DNA from 3 places in the Streptomyces sp. P3 genome. Region 3 is predicted to be linked to each of the others. Evidence: riboswitches for the same ligand, from Rfam matches in the RefSeq annotation. Region 3 holds a riboswitch; each other region holds the start of a gene.
The links. A riboswitch is a leader RNA that binds a small molecule or an ion and turns the genes downstream of it on or off. The one in region 3 is predicted to bind thiamine pyrophosphate.

Region 1 (2,257 bases), 3.8 Mb from region 3:
GCGGCGGCCGGTCGTAGGGCTGGTGCGGTTCCGCGCCGATCAGGGTGACGGCTCCGTCGAAGCCCTGTTCGCGCAGGGCGACCGCGGTCTGGACCCCGGCCATGCCCGCGCCGACGACGACCACGCTCCGCGCCCCGGACCGGCCCTCTTCCTGCCTCTGCTCGCTCACCCGATCACCATAGACACCTGACGTTTTGTCAGTCAGCCGCCCTGCTCGGTGACCTGCTCCACACCGCGAGGGGCGTCCCGTGCTTCGCGGGCGGTTTACTCCTCTTCGTCCGGGATCTGCTCCACGACGCTGGTGCCGTGGCCCGCCTGCGACTCCCACTCCCAGGTCTCGGCGAGGCGCAGCCGGCCGTCGGGCAGCTCCACGACCGTCGACACGCAGTGCCCCGAGGAGGTCGTCCCGTCGTGCCCCAGCTGGACGTACCGGAAGTCGAGCCGGTCCCCCTCGCGGGTGCCCACCAGACGCCCGCGCACGACGTCGCCGCCCGCGTACTCGGCCCACACCGCCCCGTCCCGCTCGTGGTAGGCGAAGCGGGTGCGCGGGCCGACCTGCCCGGGGGCCTGGTCGGCCACGGGGGCGAGGACGAGACCGTCGAGCGAGCGTGCCATGGGCGGGGGCTCCCTTACTGAGGCGTGTCGCGGCGGGCTAGGGTGGCCAACGTAGAGCACTCGCGGGAGCCCGGACGCACCGGGCTGAGAGGGAGGCTGGCGGCCTCCGACCGTACGAACCTGATCCGGGTCATGCCGGCGAAGGGAGGGGCTGGACGCCCATGCCGTCTCCACGCACATCAGACGTCCTCGTCATCGGGGGCGGGATCATCGGGCTGGTCACCGCCTGGCGGGCCGCGCAGCGCGGCCTCACGACGGCGGTGGTGGACCCGGAGCCGGGCGGCGGGGCCGCCCAGGTGGCCGCCGGGATGCTGGCCGCCGTCACGGAACTGCACTACGGCGAGCAGACCCTGCTCGGTCTCAACCTCGCCTCGGCCCGCCGCTATCCGGACTTCGCGGCGGAGCTGACGGAGCTGACCGGCCTCGGCGTCGGCTACCGGCGCTGCGGCACGCTCGCGGTCGCGCTGGACGCCGACGACCGCACCCACCTGCGCGAACTGCACGCCCTGCAACGGCAGTCGGGGCTGGAGTCGGAATGGCTGTCCGGGCGCGAGTGCCGGCGTCTGGAGCCGATGCTCGCGCCGGGGGTGCGCGGCGGACTGCGGGCGGACGGCGACCACCAGGTCGATCCGCGACGGCTGGCCCTGGCCCTGACGGCCGCCTGCGAGCGCGCGGGCGTCGTCTTCCATCGCACCTGGGCGGAGCGTCTGACGGTCGTGGGCGACCGGGCGACGGGGGCCGTCCTGCAGGACGGCGCGGCGGCGGCGGGGCAGGTGGTGCTCGCCGGCGGCAGTCTGAGCGGGCGGCTCGCGGGCGTCCCGCAGGACGTGCTGCCCGCCGTGCGGCCCGTCAAGGGGCAGGTGCTGCGGCTGGCCGTGCCGGCGCGGTGCGCGCCGTTCCTGAACCGGACCGTGCGGGCCGTGGTCCGCGGCAGCCAGGTCTACCTGGTCCCCCGGGAGAACGGCGAACTGGTGGTGGGCGCGACCAGCGAGGAGCTGGGCTGGGACACGACGGTGACGGCGGGGGGCGTGTACGAGTTGCTGCGCGACGCCCACGAGCTGGTCCCGGGCATCACCGAGCTGCCGCTCACCGAGACACGTGCGGGTCTGCGGCCGGGGTCCCCGGACAACGCGCCGCTGCTCGGGCCGACGGAGCTGCCCGGGCTGCTGCTGGCCACCGGGCACTACCGCAACGGCGTCCTGCTGACGCCGGTGACCGGTGACGCGATGGCGCAGGCCCTGGTCACCGGGGAGCTGCCGGACGAGGCCCGCCCCTTCACTCCGCGGCGTTTCGGCGCCGCCGCACTCCTGGAGCAGCCCGCGTGAACGCCCGTGTGCACATCTCGGTCAACGGCGAGCGGCGGGAGTTCGCCGCCGGCACCGCCCTCGACGGCGTCGTCCGGTCCCTGACGCCCGCCGCCTCCGGGGTGGCCGCCGCGCTCAACGAGACCGTCGTCCCGCGCGCGCAGTGGCCGTCGACGGCGCTGTCCGACGGTGACCGCGTGGAAGTCCTCACCGCCGTCCAGGGAGGCTGAGCCATGGCCGACGACGCACTCGTCCTCGGCGGGACGGCCTACTCGTCCCGGCTGATCATGGGTACCGGGGGCGCGCCCAGCCTGGAGGTGCTGGAGCGGGCCCTGGTC
Region 2 (2,257 bases), 1.8 Mb from region 3:
GAACGGAGCTTCATCACAGATCTCCTGCTGAAGGTCGATGTTCTCCTTGATCTTGTGCATCGGGACATGCCCCGGGCCTTCGATCATCGTCTGTACATGGAAACGCTTGGCGATCCTGTTGAGTTCCCCGAGCGTCCTCAACTCGGCGAACTGCGCCTCGTCGTTGGCGTCCGCGATGGACCCCGGCCGCAGCCCGTCGCCCAGCGAGTAGGTGACGTCGTAGGCGGCGAGGATCTCGCAGAGTTCCTCGAAGTTCTCGTAGAGGAACGACTCCTTGTGGTGGGCGAGGCACCAGGCGGCCATGATCGAGCCACCGCGCGACACGATGCCGGTCTTGCGGTTGGCCGTGAGCGGGACGTACGGGAGACGGACGCCCGCGTGGACCGTCATGTAGTCCACGCCCTGCTCGGCCTGCTCGATGACCGTGTCCTTGTAGATGTCCCAGGTCAGCTCCTCGGCACGGCCGTCGACCTTCTCCAGCGCCTGATACAGCGGCACCGTGCCGATGGGGACGGGGGAGTTGCGCAGCACCCATTCGCGAGTGGTGTGGATGTTGCGCCCGGTCGACAGATCCATGACCGTGTCGGCGCCCCAGCGGGTCGCCCAGGTCATCTTCTCGACCTCCTCCTCGATGGAGGACGTCACCGCCGAGTTGCCGATGTTGGCGTTGACCTTAACCAGGAATCGTTTGCCGATGATCATCGGCTCGATCTCCGGGTGGTTGACGTTGGCCGGCAGCACGGCCCGGCCCGCCGCTATCTCGTCGCGTACCACCTCGGGAGAGACGTTCTCCCGTATCGCCACGAACTCCATCTCGGGGGTGATCTCCCCACGGCGCGCATAAGCGAGCTGGGTGACGGCCTTGCCGTCCCGTCCACGGCGCGGCAGACGCGGCCTGCCCGGGAACACCGCGTCGAGGTTGCGCAGGCCCCCACGCGGCGAGGTGTGCTTGATGCCGTCGTCCTCGGGACGAACGGGACGGCCCGCGTACTCCTCGGTGTCGCCCCGCGAGATGATCCAGTTCTCCCGCAGCGGCAACAATCCCCTGCGCACGTCCGTCTCGACGAGCGGATCGGTGTATGGGCCGGACGTGTCGTACAGCGTGACCGACCGGCCGTTGGTGAGGTGCACCTGTCGGACCGGCACCCGGAGGTCGGGGCGATCGCCCTCGACGTATCCCTTGTGCCAACCGATGGACCTCCCGCCCTCCGCGTTGACGTCGACCGCGTTCTCGTTGGTGACGTCCTGCATGGAGGCAGGCGTGCGTGCGTCCTTGTTGGTCATGAGACCTACTCCCTACGCCGGCATTACCCGGTAACAGGTTCGGCGGTCGACGCAGCGGCTACCGTCTCCCGACGCTCATGGGAAACATCACTCGATTTGAGAGACGTTTCACGTGAAACATCGCGAAGACGGAGGTCAGCGTCCTCTCAGCCCGGTGCTCCGAGCTCCCGCGTGTGCAAAAGGTGGCTCCACGCTAGCGGCTTATGTGGCGCGGTGAACAGTGGGCCTCTTTCGTTCTTGCGATGATCGGGCGGTGACGACACACCAGCCCCCGTACCCACCGCCTGAGCCGCCCCGCCGGCCTGCCGCCGGAAACGGTCCCGGCGGTGGCCCGGGCACCGGTGCCACCAGCGGCTTCGAACAAGGCCCCGCACGCGGCCCCGGAGAAGACCGCGGTGTCGACGACGGCATGGACACCGGTGTCGGCAGCGGTCACTTTCACGAGCGCACCCACGGCTCCGGCCCAGATCATTCTCCGGGATACGCCGGCGGGTTGGGGGGGCTGAGCGGTCTGCGCCGCCAGGGCCGTCAGGGTCGTGGTGCGGCTCCGGGCGGCCAGGACCGGGTTCCCGGCGGCGCTTCTGCGCAGGGTCGCGGGGACGGACAGGCGAACCGGCCGGCACAGGCCGCGGCCGGGGCGGGTTCCGGGCAACCCACCGGCTCCCGCCCCACAAGCGGCTACGACCAGGACCGCGCACACGTGGCCGGGTACGGACACGCCCGACCCGAGCGGGGCAACCCGCAGGGACAGCCGTCCGGGTACGGGCGGGGGCAGAATCCAGGCGACGTACACGAACCGTTCCCCGACGCGGCTCGACCCAGCGGCTGGGGGAACAGCCCCGGCGAGCGCCATGACAGCGGCCACGGGCACCGCCACGACGACGCGCAAAGGGCCGGCAACGGCGACGTTCAAGGGTCCGGCAACGGTCACGGCCATGCCTCCCGTCACGGTCATCATGCCGACCACGGTCGT
Region 3 (2,257 bases):
GCCCTTCACCACCGGGTAGACGAACATGTTCAGCGGCATGTCCTGCTGGAACTCCTTGCCGATCAGGAAGTCGATCAGCGCCTTGCCGCCCTTGGCGTTCTCCGCGTTGCTCAGCAGCCCGGCGAACTCGACCTGCCGGAAGCAGGTGCCGGTCGCGACGCCGGTGGGTGCGGTGGCCGGCTTGGGGTCGCCGAAGACCACCTCGGCGGGCGGCGAGGAGGCGTAGGAGACGACGAGCGGACGGTCGCCCTTGGCCTTCTTGCCGCCGGCGGACCCGGAGAACTCCACGGTGTAGGCCTGGTCCCAGCTGTCGACGACCTTCACCCCGTTCGCCTTGAGCTTCTTCCAGTAGCCCTCCCAGCCCGTGTCGCCGTACTGCGCGGCCGTGCCGAGCACGAAGCCGAGACCGGGCGAGGAGGTGGAGGCGTTCTCGGTGACGAGGAGGTCCTTGTACGCGGGCTTGACCAGGTCGTCGAAGGTGGCCGGCGGTGCCAGCTCGTGCTCGGTGAAGTACGCCTTGTCGTAGTTGACGCAGATGTCGCCGAAGTCGATGGGCGTCACGCGGTGCTTGCCGGCGTCCAGCTGGTACGGGGTGCCGACCTGGTCCAGCCCCTTCGCCTCGTACGGCTGGAACAGCCCGTTGTCGAGGGCGCGGGAGAGAAGGGTGTTGTCGATGCCGAAGAAGACGTCGCCCTGCGGGTGGTCCTTGGTGAGGATCGCCTTGTTGACGGCCTGCCCGGCGTCGCCGTCCTTGAGGACCTTCACCCGGTAGCCGGACTGCTTCTCGAAGTCGGCCAGCACGCTCTTGGAGACGGCCCACGAGTTGTGGCTGACGAGGGTGACGGTCTTGGATTCCGCCGCCGTGCCCGTCGCGTCCGTCGACGACCCGCACGCGGAGAGCGCGACCAGGCCGAGCCCGACGGCCGCGGCGACGAAGGTCTTGTTCTGCACTGGTTTTCCTCCTGGGCTGGACCAGGAAGAGACGCGGCCCTGCCCGGTGTCCACGCGGGACACCGGGCAGGGCGCAACAGCTCGAGTGATGACCGAACTTCCTACCCAGAATGACCTGGGCGAGGTTCAGAGGGTCTGCGGCCCGGTTGCCGCACTCTCAGCGCTGTGGCGCTCCCCTGTCGGAATATGAAGATGTCCGAATCTGACGATGTGATGTGGCCAGATTACCTCTCCGTGGCCGCGAGCTGACCACAGGCGCCGTCGATCTCCTGACCACGGGTGTCCCGGACGGTGACCGGCACCCCGTGGGCGGCGATCGCCTCGACGAACGCCTTCTCGTCCTCGGGCCGGGACGCCGTCCACTTCGAGCCCGGGGTCGGGTTCAGCGGGATCAGGTTGACGTGCACGGGCTTGCCGCGCAGCAGCCGGCCGAGCCGGTCGCCACGCCAGGCCTGGTCGTTGATGTCCCTGATCAGCGCGTACTCGATGGACAGCCGGCGGCCGGAGCGCTCGGTGTACTCGAACCCGGCGTCCAGTACCTCGCGCACCTTCCACCGCGTGTTCACGGGGACGAGCGTGTCGCGCAGCTCGTCGTCAGGGGCGTGCAGGGAGATCGCGAGCCGGCACTTGAAGCCCTCGTCGACGAACCGGTGGATGGCCGGCACGAGACCGACGGTCGACACGGTGATCCCCCGCTGGGAGAGCCCGAGCCCGTCGGGTGCCGGGTCGGTCAGCGCGCGGATGGCGTTGACGACCCGCTTGTAGTTGGCGAGCGGCTCGCCCATCCCCATGAAGACGATGTTCGACAGCCGCGCCGGCCCGCCGGGAACCTCCCCGTCGCGCAGCGCCCGCATCCCGTCGACGATCTGGTGCACGATCTCGGCGGTGGACAGGTTCCGGTCGAGCCCCGCCTGCCCGGTCGCGCAGAACGGGCAGTTCATCCCGCATCCGGCCTGCGAGCTGATGCACATGGTCACCCGGTCCGGGTACCGCATCAGCACCGACTCCACGAGCGTGCCGTCGAACAGCCGCCACAGCGTCTTGCGCGTGGTCCCCTGGTCCGTCGACAGGTGCCGCACGACCGACATCAGGTCCGGCAACAGCGCCTCGCGCAGCTTCTCGCGGGAACCGGCGGGGATGTCGGTCCACTCCGCCGGGTCGTGCGCGTAGCGCGCGAAGTAGTGCTGCGACAGCTGCTTGGCACGAAAGGGCTTCTCCCCGACCTCCGCCACGGCCTCCTTCCGCTCGGCGGGCGAGAGATCGGCAAGATGCCGCGGCGGCTTCTGAGCTCCGCGGGGGGCGACGA

Region 1: it holds a riboswitch for thiamine pyrophosphate, as region 3 does, so the genes downstream of both, thiO (glycine oxidase ThiO) here and C6376_RS01215 (thiamine ABC transporter substrate binding subunit) in region 3, are expected to answer to the same signal.
Region 2: it holds a riboswitch for thiamine pyrophosphate, as region 3 does, so the genes downstream of both, thiC (phosphomethylpyrimidine synthase ThiC) here and C6376_RS01215 (thiamine ABC transporter substrate binding subunit) in region 3, are expected to answer to the same signal.

What each region holds. Positions count from the first base shown of each region.
Region 1 is NZ_CP028369.1:4,130,518-4,132,774, reverse strand. It holds gene C6376_RS18540 (NAD(P)/FAD-dependent oxidoreductase) at 1-169, opposite strand, end outside; gene C6376_RS18535 (hypothetical protein) at 265-615, opposite strand; TPP riboswitch at 668-779, shown strand; gene thiO (glycine oxidase ThiO) at 777-1,940, shown strand; gene thiS (sulfur carrier protein ThiS) at 1,949-2,149, shown strand; gene C6376_RS18520 (thiazole synthase) at 2,153-2,257, shown strand, end outside.
Region 2 is NZ_CP028369.1:2,085,943-2,088,199, forward strand. It holds gene thiC (phosphomethylpyrimidine synthase ThiC) at 1-1,284, opposite strand, end outside; TPP riboswitch at 1,277-1,465, opposite strand; gene C6376_RS09290 (YibE/F family protein) at 1,985-2,257, shown strand, end outside.
Region 3 is NZ_CP028369.1:319,352-321,608, forward strand. It holds gene C6376_RS01215 (thiamine ABC transporter substrate binding subunit) at 1-951, opposite strand, end outside; TPP riboswitch at 1,032-1,139, opposite strand; gene rlmN (23S rRNA (adenine(2503)-C(2))-methyltransferase RlmN) at 1,176-2,257, opposite strand, start outside.